3 regions of the Blautia sp. MB18-30 genome follow, and region 2 is predicted to be linked to each of the others. Evidence: predicted binding sites of a transcription regulator. Region 2 holds the regulator's gene; each other region holds the start of a gene.
The links. The regulator Rex, encoded in region 2, represses fermentation and respiration genes when NADH is low (regulators of the CRP and FNR family bind a similar motif). The targets are predictions, from matches to a motif close to ATTGTTAANTANTTAACAAT.
Positions count from the first base shown of each region.

Region 1 (7,920 bases), on a different contig from region 2:
AATCTTTTGCCCGTATTTTTTTCCGCAATGCCATTAATATCGGACTTCCGGCAATTGTCTGTAAGGATCTTCCGGATGCTGTGAAGACAGGAGATACCCTGGAGCTTCATATGTCCGAGGGAACTGCTGTTGCCAATGGTAAGACTTATTCCTGCACAAAACTGCCGGAATACATGCAGAATATACTGAATCAGGGCGGCCTTATCGCTTCTCTGAACCGTGAGGAGGAATAAGAGATGGGAATGACGATCGCAGAAAAAATCATCGCGGCAGCGGCTGGAGTGGACAGTGTAAAACCCGGAGATATCTATACAGTTTCACTGGATCATCTGATGAGTAATGACGGAACCACACATCTGACTGTTGATATGTACAACAATAAATTAAAAAATCCTCATATTGCAGATACAAAGAAGCTGGTATTTATCGTAGACCATAACGTACCGTCTGACAGCCCGAAAACAGCGGCATCCCAGAAAAAGATGAGAGATTTTGCAAGAGAAAATAATATTGATTTCTGGGAAGGAAAGGGTGTCTGCCACCAGATCATGATCGAGAATTATGTCCGTCCGGGACAGTTGATCTTCGGTGCTGACAGCCATACCTGTTCCTACGGAGCACTTGGTGCTTTCGGTACCGGTGTAGGATGCACAGATTTCCTTTACGGAATGGTAACCGGAACATCCTGGGTCATGGTTCCGGAAACCGTAAAATTTAACCTGACAGGGAAGCTTCCTGAGGGCGTTTACGCAAGAGATCTGATCCTTACCATTATCGGCGAGATCGGGGCAAACGGCTGCAACTATCAGGCAATGGAGTTTGCCGGTGAGGGCGCCAGAACATTAAGCATCAGCGACCGTATGGCACTTTGCAACATGGCTGTTGAGGCCGGTGCGAAGACAGGGATCTTTGAGGCTGATGATAAAGCTCTGGAATATCTGAAAGAGCATGGACGTGAGCCAAAAGCGGTATATCACAGCGATCCGGATGCTGTTTACGCAAGAGAGTATACCTTTGATCTTTCAAAAGTTCGTCCGGTTGTAGCGAAGCCAGACTTTGTTGACAATGTGGTTCCGGCTGAGGAAACCTGCGGCATCAAGATCAACGAAGCGTTCCTTGGCTCCTGCAATAACGGCCGTATTGAAGACCTCCGTGTAGGCGCAGAGGTGATCAAAGGCAAAAAAGTTGCAGAGGGAGTTCGTTTCCTGGTTGTTCCTGCAAGCCAGACCATCTATCGTCAGGCATTAAAGGAGGGGCTTATCGATATCTTCATGGAAGCAGGGGCTATTGTTATGAACCCGAACTGCAGTGTATGCTGGGGAAGCTGCCAGGGTGTTATCGGCGAGAATGAGGTCCTGATCAGCACAGGAACCCGTAATTTCAAGGGACGTGCAGGTCATCCGAGCTCCAAGGTTTACCTGGGATCTGCGGCAACAGTTACTGCATCTGCCGTTGCAGGTGAGATCGCAATTGCTGACAGAGTATAAGAGTTTCAGAAAAGATTTAAATAATATATTCAGAAATTATCAGAGGATGATCCGTTTCGGCGTGGGTTCTTATAACAGGGCAGACAGAAAACATTTGCCTGATGATACGGAACGGAATAAACAGGAGATATACATATGGAAGCATTTACAGGAAAAGTATGGGTACTTGGTGATGATATCGATACGGATATCATTATCCCGACAGAGTACCTTGCACTGAAAACCATTGACGATATGAAACAGTACGGATTCAGTCCCCTTCGTCCGGAGCTGGCCGGACAGATCCAAAAGGGCGACATTATTGTAGCAGGAAAGAACTTCGGATGCGGATCCTCCAGAGAGCAGGCACCGGAGATCATCAAGGCACTGGGTGTGCAGTGTGTCATTGCGAAATCTTTTGCCCGGATCTTTTTCCGCAACTCCATTAACAACGGCCTTCTTCTTATTGAGCAGCCGGATCTTCATGACAATGTAAAAGAGGGAGATCAGGTTACGGTAGTAATGAATGAGCATGTAGAGCACAATGGAAAACAGTACCCGATCGCTTCTCTTCCAGAGAATCTGATGGATATCATCCAGGCTGGCGGACTGGTAAAAGCCATGCGTAAGCTGAACGGCCTGGACTAAAAAAACGGAGAGGAGAGAAATAATGGGCGAGACGATCATTGAAAAAATTATCAGACATAATACAGGCAAGGCAGTAAAGCCTGGTGATATCGTGACGGTCAATGTGGACAGAGTGATGATCCATGATATCTTTATTCCGTTTGTAGCGGAAAAATTTGAGGAGATGGGCTTTCAGAAGCTGTGGGATCCGGACAAGGTTGTTCTGATCTATGACCATCTTGTACCGGCAAGTCAGCAGGATGATACCAGACATTTCCATGTGGGAGATGCTTTTGCAGCTAAATATGGCATGAAAAACGTACACAGAAGTGACGGTATCTGTCATCAGCTTATGACTGAGGCAGGTTATGTTAAACCCGGTAATATTGTATTTGGCACAGACAGCCATACCACGACTTATGGATGTGTCGGTGCGTTTTCTTCCGGCATCGGTTACACAGAGATGGCCAGCATCCTGGGAACAGGAACCATGTGGATCAAGGTTCCGGAAACCATAAAGGTTGTGATCGACGGAGAACTTCCGGAGAATGTCATGTCCAAGGATATCATCCTCCGCCTGATCGGTGACCTTCGTGCAGATGGAGCTACTTACCGTGCTTTGGAATTTTCCGGAAGCACCATTGAAAATATGTCTGTGGCAAGCCGTATGACTATGGCGAATATGGCAATTGAGGCCGGTGCGAAATGTGCACTTTTCACACCGGATGAGAAGACAGCTGCTTACTGCAACGTAGAGCTTGATGATTATCAGAAGAGTCTTGTGGGAGATGAGGATGCTGTCTACATGAAGACCATAACTTATAAAGCAGAGGATTTTGTGCCGGTAATGGCATGTCCGTCTCAGGTGGACAAGATCCGTGATGTCAGTGAGCTTCAGGGTGAGACCATCGACCAGGTATTCATCGGTTCCTGTACCAACGGACGTCTGGAGGATCTTATGGCGGCAGCAGAGGTGCTGAAGGGCAAAAAGGTTGCAGACTTTGTAAAGCTGATCGTGACTCCTGCCAGCCGCAAAATTTACTGTCAGGCTATTGAGCTTGGCATTCTGGATACTCTTGCGGAAGCAGGGGCTATCATTACACATCCGGGCTGCGGACTTTGCTGCGGAAGGACCGGCGGAATCCTGACAGACGGTGAAAAGGTCGTGGCAACCAACAATCGTAATTTCCTGGGACGTATGGGAACTTCCAAGGTTCAGATCTATCTGGCATCTCCGAAAACAGCAGCAGCCTGTGCCGTTGCAGGCAAGATCGTAATGCCGGAATAAGAAGCAGAAGATTCTGAGAGAAATACTGTTGCCAGAAACAGATAAAGAAACGTATGAGAAAGACAGATTTTCGCAGAGGCGTCAGTCTGTCTTTTTTTACCGGATCAGAAGGATCCGGGATAAGTCATTTTTACAGAAAATGGGATTTATTGTATTATAATAACAGCCAGTGTGACAACATAACATATATTACATAAGACTCGAGGGATAAGGGTATGGAGAAAAGATCAACCATCAGTAAAAAGACACTGAAGATCATACTTGGGATCTGCATTGGCGTAACAATCCTGGCAGTGGCAGGGTTATTTGTCTATACATACTTGGCAGATCACAATACGCTGGGACGGAAGATTTCCATATGGGGAGTGGATGTTTCCGGACTGGATGCAAAGCAGGCAGAAGAAAAGATCACTGCGGAATTTGCAGATCGTCCGGTATCCTTTCAGGAAAATGATCAGGAAGTTTACAGTACTACTTTGAAAGAGCTGGGCTACAGTCTCAATGAAGAAGCCCTTCTGAGTAAGCTTACAGAAATTCAGAAACAGCGGGAAGAGAGCCGGAAGCTTTTTCCAAAGGAAGAAAATATAGAACCGGAATGTCAGATCGAGGAAGATGAGGAGCAGGAAAAGCAGGCTCTCGATCTTTCAAATTTCGGTACGGAAGAAAGAAAAGCTTCTGTTGATGCAGCCATTCAGTACGATAAGGAGAAAAAAGAATTCACCCTTGTGAAGCAGGTACAGGGGACGGAGATCGATCCGGATAAGCTGGAGACTACCGTGGACACAAATCTGAACGCAGCATTTGATACGGCTCTGCTTGGGGATATCATTACAGTACCGATCAACAAGCATGTGTATGTAAGTCCGACTGTCACTGCAACAGAGGATATGAAAAATAAGGTTACAGACCTGAACAGCCAGCTGAAGAAATACCGCAGCAGTACAGTAACTTATACATTCGGAAGTGAAACGGCTGTTCTGGATTCCGATACGATCACATCCTGGCTGAAGGCTGAAGGGGAGACGCTGACTTTAGATGAAGAAGCCATTAAAGCCTACATCAGTGAGCTTGCCAACAAATACAATACCATTTATGTTCCCCGCACCTTTCATACATCTACGGGAACGGATGTGACCATTGAGGGAAATGAGTACGGATACCGGATCGATCAGGACGGAGAATATGCTCAGCTTCTGGAAGACCTGAAAAGCGGTACTGCTGTAACAAGAGAGCCTGTTTACAGCAAAAAAGGATACCAGAGAAACGGAACAGACGATCTGGCAGGCAGTTACATAGAGGTCAGTCTGGATGCACAGCATTTGTGGCTGTATAAGGACGGAAGCCTTGTGACGGAAACAGATATTGTCAGCGGTAAGCCGGTGAAGGGGCGTGAAACATATCGTGGTGCATGGCCGATCGCCTACAAGGCGAGTCCCTTTAACCTTACCAGCAATGAATATGGTTACGATGTAAAGGTTAATTACTGGATGCCTTTTGTCTACGGACAGGGACTTCATGATGCGTCTTGGCAATCATCCTTTGGCGGGAACCGTTATAAAACCAACGGAAGCCACGGCTGCATCAATCTGCCTAAGGATCAGGCAGCACTGATCTATAACACCATTGATGCAGGTTATCCGATCATTATTTACTGATAGGAGCAAAAAAGCTTCGGAGAGATCCGGAGCTTTTTTTATGCCCGAAAATGAAAATTATCATGGAAGCAGGATCGTAAATGATAAGGTTTTTCAAAAGTACGTTAAAAAAAACACAAAAAAATATCGAAAAAGCCTTGTCGAAACAGAAATAACGTGATATGATGATTTCGGAAATCGAGCTAATACACTTCTTAATTGCGGAGGAAGAGTGTTTTTCTCTTTTATTTGGGTGCAAATTGATAAAAAAACTCAAATAAGTGTTAGTTGAGATTTCATTTTTTTATTCATGTATCGTTAAAAAAAAGACAATATATGAACAAGAATATCTACTAGAAACGTCAGATTTTAGACTAAGAAAGGATAATGAAAGGTATGAAGTACAGTTATTATCCGGGTTGCACCCTGAGAACAAAGGCCAAAGATCTGGATGAGTATGCCAGAGCCAGTGCCACAGCCCTTGGGTTTGAGCTTGAGGAGATCGAGGACTGGCAGTGTTGTGGTGGTGTTTATCCGCTTGGCACAGACGAGATCGCCACAAAGCTTTCTTCCGTCCGTGCGTTAAACCAGGCAAAAGAAAAAGGCCAGGATCTGGTGACAATCTGTTCAGCCTGTCATCATGTGATCAAGCGTGTCAATGATGATATGAAAAATGTGGAAGATATCCGGATCAGAGCCAACAATTATATGCAGTTGGAAGCTCCCTATGAAGGAGAGACAACCGTTCTCCATTATCTGGAGGTTCTCCGGGACAGAGTCGGTTTTGATAAACTGAAAGAAAAAGTAGTAAATCCTTTTACCGGAAAGAAGATCGGAGCCTATTACGGATGTCTGCTTCTGAGACCTGGAAAGATCATGGCATTTGATGATCCGGAAAATCCAAGGATCATGGAGGATTTTATCCGTGCCCTTGGCGCTGAGCCTGTGATCTATCCTTACAGAAATGAATGCTGTGGAGGATATATATCCCTGAAAGAAAAAGAAATGTCACAGAATATGTGTGAAAAGATTGAAGAAAGCGCAGCAGGCTTTGGCGCAGATATGCTGATCACTGCCTGTCCGCTCTGCAAATACAATCTGAATAAAAATTCCGGAAATAAAATGCCGGTTTACTATTTTACAGAGCTTCTGGCAGAAGCCCTTGGCGTCAAAGAGGAGGTGGCAAAATGAGAGATAACCATTCTGCTGCGGAAAAAATAAAGGAGATCAGCGGGACCAATCCTCTGAAATGTATGAAGTGTGGCAAATGCTCTGCTACCTGCCCATCCTTTGACGAGATGGATATCAAGCCTCATCAGTTTGTGTCCTACGTGATCAATGAAAATATCGAAGCACTTGTAAATTCAGCATCTCTGTGGAAATGTCTTTCCTGTTTTGCCTGTGTGGAGCGCTGTCCGCGAGACGTAAAACCCGGAAAGATCATTGACGGGGCAAGACAGCTGGTTGTTCGGGAAAAAGGCGGAGACTATCTTTCACCAAATGAAATTCCGGAGCTTCTTGATCCGGAGCTTCCTCAGCAGCTGCTTGTAAGTGCGTTCAGAAGATACAGGAGGTGAGAAAGTGCAGAGAATCGGTGTATTTGTCTGTCATTGCGGAAGTAATATTGCCGCTACGGTAGACGTGAAAAAAGTTGTGGAGATCATTGCAAAAGAGCCAGGAGTTGTCCATGCAGAAGATTATCAGTATATGTGTTCTGAAGCAGGACAGTCCAGGATCCAGGAAGCCATCCGTGAAAAAAATCTCACAGGAGTGGTTGTCTGTTCCTGTTCTCCGCGTATGCATGAGGCAACTTTCCGTAAAGCAGCGGAAAAGGCCGGCCTGAATCCATATATGGTGGAGATCGCAAATATCCGTGAGCACTGTTCCTGGATCCACAAGGATATGCAGGAGGCTACGGAGAAGGCCGTGATCCTTGCAAGAGCAGCAGTAGCAAAAGTCAATTTAAATGCTCCTCTTCAGCCGGGAGAAAGCCAGGTTACAAAGAGAGCCCTGATCATCGGAGGCGGTATCGCCGGAATCCAGACGGCTCTTGATATTGCCGATGCAGGCTATGAAGTTGATATTGTGGAAAAAACACCAAGTATCGGCGGAAGAATGTCACAGCTTGACAAAACCTTCCCTACTCTGGATTGCTCCGCATGTATCCTTACTCCAAAAATGGTGGAGGCTGCAGCTCACGAAAAGATCAATATCTATACATACAGTGAAGTAGAAAAAGTTGCAGGTTTTGTAGGAGATTTTACTGTTGATATCCGCAAAAAAGCGCGAAGTGTCAACATGGACAAATGTACAGGCTGTGGAGTCTGCCAGGAAAAATGTCCTTCCAAAAAGATTCCAAATGAGTTCAACAGAGGGCTGAACAACCGGTCAGCTATTTATACTCCGTTTGCACAGGCGATTCCAAATGTTCCTGTGATCGACAGAGAGCATTGCCTGAAATTTAAGACAGGCAAATGTGGTGTCTGCTCCAAAGTATGTCAGGCAGGAGCCATTGATTACGATCAGCAGGATGAGATCGTAACACAGAAATACGGAGCGATCGTGGTGGCAACCGGATTTGATACCATCAAGCTTGACAAATACGATGAATACGCATACAGCCAGAGCAAGGATGTGATCACATCTCTGGAGCTGGAGCGTATCATGAATGCTGCAGGACCTACAAAAGGACATCTTGAGCGCCTTTCCGATGGAAAAGCACCGAAGGAGATCGTATTTATCCAGTGTGTTGGAAGCCGTTGCTCCGATGACCGTGGAAAGCCATACTGTTCCAAGATCTGCTGTATGTACACAGCTAAGCATGCCATGCTGATCCGTGATAAATATCCGGATACCAATGTGACGGTATTTTATATTGATGTCCGTACACCTGGTAAAAACTTCG
Region 1 covers NZ_JAMOYY010000023.1:378-8,297, forward strand. Annotated here, with positions in the region: gene NCY57_RS11160 (LeuD/DmdB family oxidoreductase small subunit) at 1-233, shown strand, start outside; gene NCY57_RS11165 (3-isopropylmalate dehydratase large subunit) at 237-1,487, shown strand; gene NCY57_RS11170 (LeuD/DmdB family oxidoreductase small subunit) at 1,623-2,114, shown strand; gene NCY57_RS11175 (3-isopropylmalate dehydratase large subunit) at 2,137-3,381, shown strand; gene NCY57_RS11180 (L,D-transpeptidase family protein) at 3,597-5,036, shown strand; gene NCY57_RS11185 (CoB--CoM heterodisulfide reductase iron-sulfur subunit B family protein) at 5,412-6,206, shown strand; gene NCY57_RS11190 (4Fe-4S dicluster domain-containing protein) at 6,203-6,592, shown strand; gene NCY57_RS11195 (CoB--CoM heterodisulfide reductase iron-sulfur subunit A family protein) at 6,597-7,920, shown strand, end outside.
Region 1: the regulator Rex is predicted to act here: its motif matches at 5,330-5,349, upstream of NCY57_RS11185 (CoB--CoM heterodisulfide reductase iron-sulfur subunit B family protein).

Region 2 (7,920 bases):
TAAAACGCTGCATCCACACAAGCGCAGATTTTGATTATGCAAAAAATCTCTGCTTCTCGGAGGGTGCAGTGGAGATGGCCATGGACGCCATCCGCAACGGTGCCTGCATCGTCACAGATACCCAGATGGCAAAGGCCGGGATCAACAAGCGTGCACTTGCCCGCTACGGCGGTGAGGCTTACTGTTTCATGTCCGATGAGGATGTGGCTGCCCTTGCAAAAAAGAACGGGACTACCAGAGCCACAGCCAGCATGGACAAGGCCGCAGAGATGGATAAAAAGCTGATCTTTGCCATTGGGAACGCACCTACCGCACTGGTACGTCTTTATGAGCTTATTGAGAACGGAAAGCTTTCTCCTGAGCTGATCATCGGTGTGCCGGTAGGCTTTGTGAATGTTGTGCAGTCCAAGGAGCTGATCATGCACGCAGATGTGCCTTATATTGTGGCAAAAGGACGCAAGGGTGGAAGCAACATCGCTGCGTGCATTGTAAATGCCCTGCTCTACATGATCGATAACCGGAGAGATTAGGAGCCGGTAACCTCCTTCAGAAGCTGACAGGCAGGCAGAAAATCCTTGGATGGAATGGAGGAGCAGGAGAGGACCAAGGTGACCTCGGCTCCGTTTTCTCTGAGAACCTCCAGTCCCAGACCATGGTTCCGGGCTCTGTCTGTCAGTTCACTGCCTGTGAGAGAACAGGGGAGAGTAAGGGCAAGGCTGGTTCCTGCGGCTCCTGTTTGGATCTGGCAGTCCTGGCCGAAGGTTTCCCGGACAGCCTGGGAAAGAGCCTTCAGCTTCTGGGAATAAAGGCGGCGGAGCTTTCTTGTCTGGGAAGCCAGATGCCCGTCGCGGATAAACTGGCAGAGTGCGATCTGTTCTGCCTTGGAAGCAGTCTGATTATAAAAGGCTGCTTTTTTTGTATATTTTTCCCGGAGAGAGCGTGGCAATACCATGAAGCTGACACGGATGGAGGGCAGCAGCAGCCTGGAAAAGGAACCGATATAGACAACGTTTTCACCACCTGCAAGACCGAAAAGTGAAGGCGTCGGTTTCTGGAAATAAACAAATTCGTTTTCGAAATCATCCTCAATGATCAGATGGTCATCGATCTCCGCATGACGGATCAGCTCCAGGCGTCGTTTTACCGGCATGATCTCGCCCCATTTCGTCATGTGAGCAGGAGAAACATAGATCACATCGCAGCTTTTGTCCCGGTAATGGACATCAAAGCCGTAATCCTGAAAGATGGTGCTGCATGTGGTGAAGGACGGTGTGGGGAACGAAACGGTTTTCCGTTCATGGATCAGAGGGCAGAGGATCTGGAGAAGGGGCTGGAGACCGGCCCCTACTACAATGTCATCCGGGGAGCAGATCACATTTCTGCGTTCCCGGATATAGTCTGCGAGAACCTCCCGGAAATCGCTTTCACCCTGGGGTTCGCCATAAGAAAGCATACGGTCGCCCTGGCGGAGGGCGCTTTTGATGTAACGCTGCCACAGATCAAAACGGAAGCTTTCCCGGTCAACACCGGAAGAGGCAAAATCATAAAGGCAGGGCGTGATATCCTTATCCTGTTTTTCGGGGGTAAGCAGATGCTGCTTGGAAGCAATGCCGGTGACATAATAGCCGCTCTGTGCCCTGGCGATGATATAGCCGTCTGCTGCCAGCAGAAGATAGGCATTTTCGATGGTGGTACGGCTCAGCTTCAGCTCCTGGGCGCATTTGCGGAGGGAGGGCATTTTGCTTCCGGGAAGGAGACGGCCTTCCAGGATCAGCTTCCGATAATAGTGGTAAACCTCCAGATAAAGGTGTTCTTTTTTGTGTTCTGCAGATATATTTAACATAAGTATGATGATTTCCTTCCAAAAATGATTGCGTAAACCTGACAGTTCATTCTATAATATTACAGAAAAAAACTCAAGACTGGAGAATTACCATGAAAAAAATAGCAGTGATCAATGATCTTTCCGGGCTGGGGAAATGTTCACTGACAGCAGCGATCCCGGTGATCTCGGTGATGGGAGTCCAGGCGTGTCCACTTCCCACCGCTGTTTTAAGCAACCAGACCGGTTATGAAAGTTATTTCTGTGAGGATTTCACAGAGCATATGGAACCATATATGGAGCAGTGGAAAAAAAGAGGATTTTTCCCGGATGGGATCTATACAGGATTTCTTTCTGACGATAAGCAGGCAGACAGGATCCTGAAATTTATGGATGCGTTTGCAGGGAAGGATACTCTGATCCTTACAGATCCAGTGATGGGGGATGACGGCGCGGTTTATCCGATCTATACAGAAGAACTCCGCAGCCGGTTCTGCGAACTGACACGTCGTTCCTATGTGATCACACCGAACCTTACGGAAGCCCTCCTTCTTCTCTACGGAAAAGAAAAAATGGAGGAGATCTGGAAGGAACTGCAAAAGGCATCAGAGGCCCGGCGGATGGAAGAGATCCGGGAGATCGGGTGCGGACTTGCCCGGAAATTTTCACTTCCTGCCGTTGTGATCACCGGAGTGGATCACAGGGAGGAGGGGCAGCCTCTGAAAATGGGAAATCTTGTCCTGGAAAACGGAAACAGCTCCTGGGTATTTGCAGAGAAATCCGGCGGAAGCTATTCCGGGACAGGAGATCTTTTTGCATCCGTGCTCAGTGCAGGGCTGGTAAAAAGATATTCCATGAAAACCTGTGCAGAGCTGGCCGTGGATTTTATCTCGGCATCGATCCGGGATGCGGTGGAGGAAGGAACAGACCGTAACGATGGTGTATGCTTTGAACAGCATCTCGGTATGCTGCTTCCATAAAAACATAAGGGGATAAAAAAGAGCTGACCGTCAGGCCAGCTCTTCCCATTTTTCATAAAGCTCTTCCAGTTCTTCAGCGATGGCTGCTTTTTCGCGGCTCAGCTTTGTACATTCCGCTACATTGGTGCAGACATCCGGAAGGACCATGGTTTCGTCGATCTCGCTGTCTCTTGTTTCCAGCTCTTCGATACGGGCTTCGACTTTTTTCAGCTCGGCTTCCCGTTTTCGTTTCTTTGCCTGTTCTTCCTTCATCTGCTGCCAGGAAAGCTTGTTCTCGGAAATCGATTTTTCTTCGGTAGGTGCCTCCGGAGAAGTGCTTCCCGGTGCATAGGTACTGGTCAGCTCCTCCTTCTTTTCCAGATAGTAATCATAATCACCGATGTAATTTACCACTGCCTGGTTTGTCAGCTCCATGATCCTGGTCGCAGTCTGATTGATAAAGTAACGGTCATGGGATACATAAAGGACTGTACCGGTGTAGCTGACCAGTGCTTCCTCCAGGATCTCCTTGGAGGCAATATCCAGATGGTTGGTAGGCTCGTCAAGGATCAGGAAGTTGGCTTCGGAAAGCATCAGCTTTGCAAGGGAAACACGGCCTCTTTCTCCACCGGAAAGTGCGGAGATCTCCTTGAAAACATCATCTCCGGTAAAGAGAAATGCGGCAAGCATATTTCGGATCTCGGTCTCTGTGAGAGTCGGATAAGTATCGGAGATCTCCTGAAAAATTGTCTTGTCCATATGCAGAACATGATGTTCCTGATCGTAATAACCGATCTGCACCTTGGAACCAAGGGAAAATTTGCCGGCATCTGCCTCAATAAGACCGTTGATGATCTTTAGCATGGTGGTCTTTCCGGTTCCGTTGTTTCCGATCAGTGCCACACGCTCGCCGCGTTTGATATCAAAGGAGATATCGGAGAACAGGGTCTGTCCCGGAAAGGCCTTGGAAAGCGCTTCCACGTGGAGCACATCGTTTCCGCTTAACACCCGTGGTTCCAGCGAGATACGCATCCGGTCCTGGAGCTCAAGAGGCTTTTCGATCCTCTGTACACGGTCCAGCATTTTTTCACGGCTTTCCGCACGCTTGATGGATTTTTCACGGTTAAAGGATTTCAGCTTGGCGATAACGGCTTCCTGATGCTTGATATCCCGCTGCTGATTTAAGTATGCCTTGTACTGTGCGTCACGAAGCTGAGCCTTCTTGAGAGCATAGGCAGAGTAGTTGCCGCTGTATACGCGGGTCTGTCCGGCTTCGATCTCAATGACCTTGGTGACCACCTTATCCAGAAAATAACGGTCATGGGAGACGATAAAAACAGCTCCCGGATAATTCAGAAGATAAGTTTCCAGCCAGGAGATGCTTTCCATATCCAGGTGATTGGTTGGCTCATCCAGAAGCAGGATATCCGGCTTGGAAAGAAGCATCTTGCCCAGCGCCACGCGTGTTTTCTGACCGCCGGAAAGAGTTTCAATCTGCTTGTCATAATCTTCCTCTGTGAAGCCGAGACCCTTTAAGACACCGGTCAGCTCACTTTTGTAAGCGTATCCGTTCTCCAGCTCAAACTGATGGGTCAGGCGGGTATAGGTTTCCATCAGACGGTTCAGCTCATCACCGGTCACCGTGTTCATTTCCTGTTCCATATTGCGGATACGGCGTTCCATATCGATGATGTGCTGCTTGGTGGTAAGAAGCTCCTCGTAGATGGTATGATGTCCGTGGATATCCTGGTACTGGGCAAGATAGCCGATATTTTTATCCCGGGCAAGCACCACGGTACCGGAATCAGCAGAAAGCTCCTGCATGATGATCCGCAGCAGTGTGGTCTTTCCTGCACCGTTGCATCCGATCAGAGCAGCCTTTTCACGGTCTTCAATGTGAAAGGATGCATCATTTAAAATTACTTTTTCGCCAAAGGCCTTGCATATATTCTGACATGATAAAATCATAAAAACTGTCCTCCTGTATAAAGAATCACCCCTGTTTATGTCTGAACAGGGAAAAATCCTCCACCTATTATAACGGAAACTGCCGGGATTTCAAAGAAAAAATCAATTATTAGAAAAAATATAAAGAAATTTGTACAGAATAGACAACTTTAATTGACAGGAAAATGTCAATTCGTTATAATTAACCTAGTGTAAGGTAAGGAGGAAAACTATCGTGGAGACAAAACAAATCTCGAAAGCGGTGATTAAGCGTCTGCCACGCTATTACCGCTACTTAGGAGAGCTGATGGAAGATAATGTAGAACGTATTTCTTCCAATGAATTAAGTAAGAAGATGCATACCACAGCTTCTCAGATCCGTCAGGATCTTAATAATTTTGGCGGTTTTGGGCAGCAGGGGTATGGCTATAATGTACACTATCTTTATACAGAGATCGGTAAGATCCTGGGACTGGATACCGTTCATCCGATGATCATCCTGGGTGCCGGTAATCTGGGACAGGCACTTGCCAATTATGTGGATTTTGAGAAGCGCGGGTTCAGGCTGGTTGGTATCTTTGACGTAAATCCTGTGCTTGAGGGCATCGCAGTCCGTGGACTTGAGATCCAGATGCTCAGTGAGCTTCCGTTTTTCCTGAGAGAGAATAACGTGGAGATCGCGATCCTGACACTTCCTAAGAATAAAGCCAAGGAAATGGCAGATATCCTGGTAGAGAACGGGATCAAGGCAATCTGGAATTTTGCACATCTCGATCTTGAGACACCGGATGATGTGATCGTAGAGAACGTTCATCTTTCCGAGAGTCTGATGACACTGTCTTATAATCTCAGCAAATACAGGCAGGAACATGTGGATAAGTAAGAATTGTTAAGCTGCCGGAAACGGCAGCTTTCTCTATGACAGAGGGGAGGCAGAAGACAGAATGAAGAAGCTTGTTACCTGCAAAGAAATGAAGGATCTGGACTCCACAACGATCCGTGAGATCGGAGTTCCCTCCGAGGTTCTGATGGAGCGGGCGGCACTGAAGGTGGTAGAGGAAACAGAAAAGTATCTCCAGAAGGACGAAAGGATCCTGGTAGTCTGCGGAAGCGGAAACAATGGTGGTGACGGTATCGCAGTTGCCAGATTGTTCCATCTGAAGGGGATCCGGGTAGAGTTTTATATGGTCGGAAACAAAGATAAAATGACCAGAGAGACAGCTCTTCAGTATAAGATCGCTTCCGGTTATCGTGTCCCGGAGGTGAATAACCCGCAGTGGAGTGAATATACTACTATAGTAGATGCCGTGTTTGGGGTAGGCCTGACGCGTCCGATCGAGGGGCATTATGCTGATATCATCCATGAGATGAACAGTGCGAGGGCCAAAAAGATCGCAGTTGACATCCCGTCAGGAGTGAACGGAGATACTGGCCTGGAAATGGGAATTGCCTTCAGCGCCGATCTGACTGTCACATTTGCCTACCGGAAAAGAGGTCTTTGCTTTTATCCGGGAAGACTGTATGCAGGAAGGATCGTTACCGCCGATATCGGGATCTATGAGCAGGAAGCTGTGACTGCATCTGCCGCCTGTCTGGAAAATAAAGATCTGAAGCTGTTTCCGGAACGTGATCCCGGCGGAAACAAGGGTACCTTCGGAAAAGTGCTCTTTGTGACCGGAAGTGAGGGAATGTGCGGAGCCGCTTATTTAAGCGCCAGTGCAGCACTTCGTGCCGGTGCGGGAATGGTGAAGATCCAGACTGTGGAAGCCAACAGGATCCCACTGCAGATACTCCTTCCGGAGGCTATGGTCTGCAGCCGCTTTGATCAGGAATCCAATGAACAGCTTCTATCCTGGTGTGATGTGATCGTGATCGGACCGGGACTTGGAACATCAGTGGCCAGCCGTGAGAGAGAACAGTGGTTTCTCACGGCGGCTGCCCGGGAGAAAAAGCCGCTGATCCTGGATGCGGACGGCCTGAACCTTCTGGCTGCACATCCACAGTGGTATCAGTATCTGGGAGAGCATGTAGTCCTGACACCGCATATCGGAGAAATGAGCCGGCTCAGTGGCAGAACGATCCAGGAGATCCAGCATGAGATCGCAGATACTGCGCTGAAATGTGCTGCGGAAACAGGCTCTGTGTGCGTATTGAAGGATGCATGTACGTTGATCGCAGATGAAAAAGGCCAGATGTATCTGAATCTTTCCGGTAATTCCGGAATGGCAACTGCAGGAAGCGGAGATGTGCTTTCCGGGATTCTGGCAGCAGTGTTATGTATGTATCTGAAAACGGAGGAACAGCCTCCCATGGTTTTAAAGGCCGCGTTAGGTGTTTATCTTCACGGACTTTGCGGCGATCTTGCAGCCGCTGAAAAAGGAAAGCGCAGTATGCTGGCAGGAGATATCATAGAATATCTGCCCAAGGCATTAGCTATAGGTGAAGAGGAGTCGGGATTATGAAAAAATACGAGAGAGTAAAAGCACTGGTATCACTGGATGCCATTGCCCACAATTTTGAGGAAATGCATAAAAATGTCAAAGAAGGGACAAAGATCATCGCTGTGATCAAGGCAGACGGTTATGGCCATGGTGCTAGAGCTATTGCCCGTCTGATCCAGGACTATGATTATATCTGGGGATTTGCAACAGCTACTGCAGAGGAGGCACTGGAGCTTCGGCATGCAGGGATCACCAAGCCTGTCCTGATCCTTGGCCTTGTATTTGAGGAATATTATGAGGAACTTGCAGCCAATGATATCCGGATCACCATATCGGATCTTAATACAGCGGCAGAATATGCAAAAGCAGGTGCACGCATTGGAAAAAATGTACATATTCATCTGGCTCTGGATACGGGAATGACAAGGATCGGATATGCGGATATTCCGGAAAATGCGGTAAAGATCGAAAAAATCTCAAAAATCCCGAATCTGGTGATCGAGGGAATGTTTACCCATTTTGCCAGGGCGGATGAGACCGACCGTTCTCCTGCACTGGTGCAGCTGGACCGTTATCTCCGTTTTGCAGAGCTTCTGGAAAAAAGAGGCGTTCATATTCCGGTACGTCACTGCTCCAACAGTGCAGGTATCATCCGTGTTCCGGAAGCAAATCTCAATGTCGTTCGTGCCGGCATCACCATTTACGGTATTTATCCGTCAGAGGAGGTAGAACGTGATATTGTGAAGCTGAC
Region 2 covers NZ_JAMOYY010000020.1:40,312-48,231, reverse strand. Annotated here, with positions in the region: gene NCY57_RS10645 (precorrin-8X methylmutase) at 1-530, shown strand, start outside; gene pdxR (MocR-like pyridoxine biosynthesis transcription factor PdxR) at 527-1,843, opposite strand; gene NCY57_RS10635 (pyridoxamine kinase) at 1,936-2,802, shown strand; gene NCY57_RS10630 (ABC-F family ATP-binding cassette domain-containing protein) at 2,833-4,749, opposite strand; gene NCY57_RS10625 (redox-sensing transcriptional repressor Rex) at 4,964-5,611, shown strand; gene NCY57_RS10620 (NAD(P)H-hydrate dehydratase) at 5,673-7,190, shown strand; gene alr (alanine racemase) at 7,187-7,920, shown strand, end outside.

Region 3 (7,920 bases), on a different contig from region 2:
TCCCGCAGTTCAAAGAGATTATCTCACAGGTAAGTATCTTTGGTGTGGGAATCCCGCCGGTCTCCATGTTTGTCAAAGCGCTTCCTCTGGCACTTGTATGCTATGTTATCGCATTTGGTGATTTTGTTACCACAGAGACACTGGTTACAGAGGCACGCCAGTCCAGAGATGATGAGTACATTGATTTCAATTCCAGCCGTTCCAACCTGGTCAGCGGAATCAGGAACCTGATCCTTTCCGTCATTGCCCCGTTCCCGCCGCTTTCCGGTCCGTTATGGGTTGGAATGACAGTATCTGTTTCCATCCGTTACAAGGAGGGAAAGAAAGCTATGAAGTCTCTGATCGGCGGTATGGCATCCTTCCGTATTGCAACGTTTTTAAGTGTGCTGATCATTCCGGTTGTAAGCTTCTTCCGTCCGATCTTTGGAGTCGGTTCCTCCATTACTCTGATGTTCCAGGCCTTTGTCTGTGCAAGGATCGGTATGGATTACTGTAGAACAGACCGTGACAAGATGATCGCAGGTGTTATGGCAGCTGTGCTTGCAACCCAGGGAACTGCATGGGCATCCGCATGGGCCCTGGCTGTAGGCTTCGGCCTGAATATCTTCCTTTCAAACTGGGATCCCAGAAAGAAAGAGGAGAATGCCATCGAGGATAAAAATTGATCAGAGGAATAACAAAGATATAAAAAACAGAAAAAGAAGAAGTGTGCTGGATGGGTCAGCACACTTCTTCTTTTTGTCATGAGATTTGTTGTTTTTAATTATTATTTTAATAGATTTGCTATTATGGGATTAAAATTGCAAAAATTTGTTACATCAATTGGGTTTAAAAATTGGTTTATAATTCGCGTTCTGTTACAAAAATCTACCGTAGATCCTTTTTATGGGAGGTTACAGGATCACAGGCTTTTGTGGATAATGTCAAGAACCTGTGCAAGCTCGTTGACATTGATCTGTCCCGGTGCGGAAGCTTTGGTAGCTGCACCGAAGGTAAGGGCGGAACCGAAGGTTTCGCCAGCGAGACGGCTGACAACACCGGTACCTGCCATGGACATGGTAATGATCGGGCGGTCGGCGAACTGTTCGGACATTTCCAGCGTGGCACTTAAGAGTGTAAGCACGTCCTGTTTGTTTCTTGGCATAACAGCCATTTTCGGGATATCTGCGCCATAGTCCTGCATCATGCGAAGACGGCGCACGATCTCATCCTTCTCAGGAGTTGCGTCAAAATCATGGTTGGAAGCGATGACCTTTACGCCATAGCTGTGTGCTTCCTGGATCATGCTTTTTACGATCTCCTCACCTGTGAAGGCTTCTACATCAATGAGATCTACATAGCCGCTTTTTGCGACAGCCATGTTGAGTGCTTTGTAAGCTTCGTTGGAGATCGCTTTTTCTCCGCCTTCCTTTGCAGTACGGAAGGTGAAGAGGATCGGAGTATCCTTTAAAACGGTCTGGAGATCTTTTGCCACATCCAGAACCTTGTCTGTGTCAAAAACGTCCTCAAACCAGTCAACACGCCATTCCACAACGTCTACGGGGATCCTTGCGAAGGTCCCTGCCTCAAGGAGGATATCATCCTTTGTCTGTCCCACGATCGGGACACAGATCTTCGGTCTTCCCTCTCCGAGTGTGATATTTCTTACCTGAACTGTTTTCATAATGGTCCTTTCTGATACGACAGGAACAGATAGCAGTTTAGTCGTCGTATCTGATGTTAAGAATCTCTTTCATATGCTCGATCGGCATCGGTTCGCCGGTCCACAGTTCAAATGCAGCGGAGCCCTGGAAAAGCATCATGCCAAGGCCGTTCATTGTCTTGCAGCCAACTTCCTTTGCCATAGAACGCATAGCAGTTTCAAGAGGGGAGTAAGGCACGTCAACAACGATAAGCTCCGGGCGGAAGTAAGACTTGTCCGGAACAACGGACTGACCTTCCAGCGGTTTCATTCCAACACCTGTCGCATTTACGAAAATATAACTGTCAGCCATTTCTTTTTTCAGCTGGTCAAGATCTGCCAGATCATAGAGAACAGCATGGCTTGAAGTTCTGGTGTTGATCTTTTCTACCGTAGATACTGCACGGTCCCAGAATTCATCTTTGCGGTTGAAGATTACGATCTCGCCTACACCGTCAAGTGCTGCCTGGATCTCGATAGCAGTTGCGGCACCACCTGCACCTACGATGGTCATTTTCTTTCCGATGGCGTCGATGTTATTGTCTTTCAGTGCTGCCATAAATCCGATACCGTCTGTGATATGGCCTGTAAGATGACCATGATCATTAACGATGGTGTTTACAGCGCCGCACATTTCTGCTGCCGGTGAAAGCTCGTCAAGGTACTGGCCTACCAGAGTTTTGTTCGGCATGGAAACGTTGGAACCTCTCATTTTCAGAGTACGGATGGCCTTTACAGCATCCTCGATCTCGTCTGCACCAACCTCAAATGCAAGATATGCATAATCATAGCCAAGCTTTGCAAAAGCTTCATTCTGCATGGCAGGAGAGCTGGAGTGGCGGATCGGATATGCCATAAGACCAATCAGTTCGGTATGTCCTGTGATTCTTTCTGACATGGTAATAACTCCTCTCATTGGTAAAATCTGGATGAAGATTTGTCTTTTTTAAACCTCCCACCACATAGATCTGAAGAAGTTGCGGACATTCTCCGGACGGCTACGGGGGAGGAAGACGTGGAAAAACTATGTTACGGATCACCGAGTGAACTGTAACAAATCTATATACACTTTCCGGTAGAAGGATTGAAATATTCCCGGAAAGGGTATAGCGGAAAAATATTAAAGGTATCCCTTCTGCTCAAGAATGGTAAGGATATTGCGTCCTTCCTGGGTACCGTCAATGATTCGTCTTGCTCTCTGGCTGTCGCCGATGTTCATGATCTCAACATCCTCAGAAGAAAATTCCTCTGTGAGGTTCTGGTAAAGCTGTCCCTGAGCTCTCATTCCGAGACATACGAAGCCGTACTCAAATGGAAGCTCATAAGGCTCACCGTCGCCCCTGACAAGGAAGGAAGAATCCTTAACCTCAAGGAGAGCAGTTTTTGTAAGCTGATGTACATTGTGTTTTTTCATCATGGTCTTTGTGTCATTTTTGCTTACCGGGTCAAGATCACGTCCGATCTGATCCATCATCTCAACGATAGAGATGTCTGCGTTTCTGTCAGCAAAGAATTCCACAACATCAAGACCTACAGCACCGCCGCCTACAACAACAACCTTTTTGCCTTCCAGATCCTTCGGAAAATCATTAATGTGGCTGATCATACCAAGAATAGAATAAATATTATGGTTCTCGTTGTCAATACGATCCTTCAGTCCTGCGATCGGAGGCAGAAGCGGAGCGGAGCCGGTGGAGCTTACGATGATATTCGGATGGAACTTGCGGATGTTTTCCGGTGTTCCTTCTGTGTTTTTGAAGATGTAAAGATTATCAAGCTGTTCAGCACGATGCATGAGATAGTGCGGGAAATCAGCAAGACGGTTCTTTGCAGGGATCTTTGAGATCAGAGATGCAAGTCCGCCAAGCTCATTGCCTTTTTCAAGAAGGAAGGTATTGCATCCAACCTCTGCGGCTGTACAGGCAGCTTCCAGTCCGGCAGTGCCTCCGCCGATAACGACCACGTTGCAGTTTTTATTTACATGTTTTTTCTTATATACATCGCCCTCAAGAACAGATGGGTTTACAGTACAGCGGATCGGACGGTTTACGCCGATACGGTTTCCGGCACAGCCAACGTTACAGGAGATACATTTGCGGAGGTCACACTCATGACCTGTGGCAACCTTGTTTACCCATGCAGGGTCTGCAATCAGACCACGGCCCATACCGATCAGATCTGCATCACCGTCAGCCAGGATACGCTCAGCAACCTTCGGGTCACGGACATTACCCATGGAGATACATGGCTTGTTGAATTTTTCTCTTACGGCCTTTGCCATGTAGGAACGCCATCCGTCCGGGAGATAATTTGCATCGATCTGGTACTGGATGGAACCGTTAAGTCCGCAGGAAACATCAAAGATATCAACCTCTTCCTGAAGATAATCCAGGTATTCCAGAGTATCCTCCAGTGTATTTCCGCCCTCCATCAGCTCATCCGCACTGAGACGGAGCATGATCGGGAAGAAAGGTCCTACCTGTTTTCTTACCTCATCGATGACCATACGGCAGAAACGGGTACGGTTCTCAACAGATCCGCCGAATTCATCGGTACGCTTGTTTGTGATCGGGGAGAGGAACTGACTGATCAGATAGGAGTGTCCTGCATGGATCTCTACCGCGTCAAAGCCAGCTGTCTGTGCACGTTTTGCAGCCTCACCGTATTTTTTTACGATGTGAAGGATCTCGTCTTTGGAAAGAGGACGCGGGATCTCGCCGCCTTCTTTGGATGGAACGTCGGATGCGGAAACCGGCTGCATGTTGATCCTGGAAGAAACAGCGGAAGCTCCGGCATGGTTGATCTGGATCGCGATCTTTGTTCCGTATCTATGAATATTTTCACAGAATTTGAAAAGACGTGGCAGATAGTTGTCATGGTCGATGCGCAGCTGTGTGGTTCCGTTGGAGCCCTGCGGGGAATCGATGCTTGCGTTCTCTACGATGATGAGACCTGTGCCACCCTTTGCACGCTGCTCATAATAATTGATATGAAGAAAACTCATTTCGCCGTTCTGTTCACCGTAGTTGGTGCCCATCGGCATCATAACAATACGGTTCTTGATAGTCATATTTTTAACGGTTAATGGGGAAAAAATATGCGGATAATCATTCTTCATCTGAAAAAAACCTCCCTGGTTATTTTAAATAGAATCGTTTGTTTGTGTTAATTATATAACAAAAATATCTATAAAACTAATTCATAATACAAGTGATATAATAAAAATAATCTATAGATTTTCTTATGAAATAAAAGGAGCAGAATGTGCAGATAGCAGCTGAAAAAAATAACTGGAAAAGGTAGCAGATTCCAGGGTTTACATACAGGACTTTAGCGTGGTATCATAACAAATAAAAAAGATACAGAACACGGGGAGACGGAAATGTAAGACCATATTACCGTGAAATGTAAAAAAGACAGGAGATAGAAAAATGGAATTCTGGGATATTTACGATGCAGATAAGAAACCGACAGGACGTACCATGAAGCGCAACGACTGGTGCCTGAAAGATGGAGAATATCATCTGACAGTCTTAGGTGTGGTGGCAAGACCGGACAAGACCTTTCTTATTACTAAACGTGTGATGACAAAGGCCTGGGCTCCGGGCTGGTGGGAGGTTTCCGGCGGTGCAGCCCAGGCAGGAGAGGCTTCCCGTGATGCAGTACTCCGTGAGGTGAAAGAGGAGACCGGACTGGACGCCAGTGAGGCAGAGGGCGGATACCTTTTTACATATAAAAGAGAGAACCCGGGGGAAGGAGATAATTACTTTGTGGATGTGTACCGTTTTGTCATGGATGTGGAGGATAAGGATCTGAAGCTTCAGACAGAAGAGACAGACGGATATATGTTTGCAACCCTGGAGCAGATCCGGGCGTTTGCCGCAGAGGGAAAATTCCTACATTATGACAGTATTAAGAAGGTGTTTGAGTTCTGAGCAGATTTCTGACTGGTTTTCCGCGAGGATTTGAAAATAAATGTTGTTTTTTGTGGATTTATATTTTTAAAAACGTTGTTTTTTGACTTGTTTTCGAAGAATTGTCTTGACATTAAAATTGGTAAATAGTAAAATTAAATCAGATGAACTGCCAGACTGTTTTTTGACCATGAGCAGGTAGCAGAGCGGATTTCAAAGATCTGCCTGACTTTAGGAAGCTGTAAGCCGGATGAATGAAATCCGGCTTATAAAATTATCCAATATTATCAGATCGAGAATAATATAAAATTTTGAAAGCGAGGAATCATCAATGGCGGATGAACATAGAGATCAGATCAGAATCGTACAGGAAACCGTAGCCGGTAAGGAGATCACATTTGCCCATATCATGGGTGGTCCGGCACCTATCATATATCAGAAGCTTGGACTGAATCCGCAGGTGGACTATGGATCATCTGCAATTGGTATCATGAACATGACACCTTCCGAGTCTGCTGTGATCGCATCCGATATTGCTGTGAAGAGCGGTAATGTGTATCTTGGATTTGCAGACCGTTTTACAGGAACACTGATCATAACAGGAGAGATTTCCGATGTGCAGACTGCAATGGAGGAGATCGTGGATTATTTCCGTGATACTCTGGGATATGTAGTATGCAATATCACCAAGAGATAAGGAAGTGTACCATGGAAGAACGGATAACAAAGGAAGAACTGCTGGAGAGGCTGTTTCATGATGATTATGAGAACCTTAAGGGAAGAAGACTTCGGCTGACCCGGGTGAGAGTACCTGGAAAGGAGCTTTCCTTTGCACATGTTTTTACACCAAATGACAGATCGATATATGAGAATCTTGCGTTACATATCGGTGTTCATGAAGGTGAAGATCACAGAGGAGATGCCATCGGCATGGTCCGTGTCACACCCTGGGAGGCAATCGTGGTTGCGGCAGATGTTGCAGTGAAGGCAGCTCATGTGGAAGTAGGATTTATGGATCGTTTCTGCGGGACGCTGATCCTGACAGGCGGTTTTACGGAAGTGATGACAGCCGTGGAGGAAGTGGTACGATTTTTCCATGAGACATTGAAATTCGATGTCTGTAAGATCCACAGAAGCTGAGGCAGGACGGGATAAAAAATGAAAAAAATTTTTCTGATGGGTCGAAGTGAAGCCGGCAAAACATCCCTGACACAGGCGCTTAAAGGGGAAGAGCTTCATTATCATAAGACTCAGTATACCAATACAAATGAAGATACTATTGATTCACCGGGAGAATATGCGGAATCCAAGCATTTCAGCGTAGGACTGGCCTGCTTTTCCTTTGAGGCGGATGTGATCGCCATTGTACAGGCAGCCAATGAGCCCTTTAACCTGTTTAGTGACGGCAGCAGGAATTTTCTACTACGGCCGCTGATCGGGATCATCACCAAGGTGGATTCTCCCCATGCCAACATTCCCATGGTCAGACAGTGGATGGAGAACATGGGCTGTGAGAGGATCTTTATGGTAAATAACAAGACAAGGGAAGGCATCAGCGAGCTGATGGATTATCTGCAGGATGATCTCCCGACGCTTACGCTTGAACAGGCGAAATTCAAGCAGAGCCTTGGCCTTAACGAATGGGATTCCATGCCGGAAGGGGTGGAGTATCCGGAATCCATACGGTAAAATAGTAATATTCACGAAAAATGAATAAAAATACAAAATTCAAACAGAAAAAGTAGAAATTCCTCCGGAACTGTGATATACTGTCATCGTTTGGAAGATTCGTGGGCTGAAATGTAAGATCCCCAGAGCATGAAGGATAAAGAGGATAGAAACGGGGCTCGCAGATATATGGCAGAAGAGCTGTATGTCGGGAACACCGGGTATCCGTATCTGCCTTCATGTTCCGGGGATTTTTTATATTCTATACACAGATTTTCCGAGTGGATGCAAAAGACAAAAAATAAGAAGGACAGGAGAGGAAAAGATGTTTGAATTATTTGAAAATCTGACCAACTGGCTCTGGGGACTGCCGTTGCTGATCACGATCCTCGCTACAGGCGTATATCTGACAGTACGTTCCGGTTTCTTCCAGTTTCGCCATTTTGGTTACATTGTGAAAAACATGTTCAGTAAAGAACGTCGCCAGGAAGGCGGAGATGACGGAAAGAGCCTGACACCGTTCCAGGCTATTTCCATTGCGATCGGAGGTACTGTTGGTGTATCCAATATGTCCGGTGTTGCAACGGCTATTGCAACAGGAGGACCTGGGGCATTATTCTGGCTCTGGATCGCAGCGCTTCTTGCCATGGTCATCAA
Region 3 covers NZ_JAMOYY010000012.1:6,112-14,031, forward strand. Annotated here, with positions in the region: gene NCY57_RS07290 (hypothetical protein) at 1-665, shown strand, start outside; gene aroD (type I 3-dehydroquinate dehydratase) at 902-1,663, opposite strand; gene NCY57_RS07300 (shikimate dehydrogenase) at 1,701-2,579, opposite strand; gene NCY57_RS07305 (oxidoreductase) at 2,802-4,799, opposite strand; gene NCY57_RS07310 (NUDIX hydrolase) at 5,113-5,616, shown strand; gene NCY57_RS07315 (BMC domain-containing protein) at 5,927-6,292, shown strand; gene NCY57_RS07320 (BMC domain-containing protein) at 6,304-6,735, shown strand; gene NCY57_RS07325 (EutP/PduV family microcompartment system protein) at 6,754-7,284, shown strand; gene NCY57_RS07330 (hypothetical protein) at 7,414-7,596, shown strand; gene NCY57_RS07335 (alanine/glycine:cation symporter family protein) at 7,589-7,920, shown strand, end outside.
Region 3: the regulator Rex is predicted to act here: its motif matches at 4,843-4,862, upstream of NCY57_RS07305 (oxidoreductase).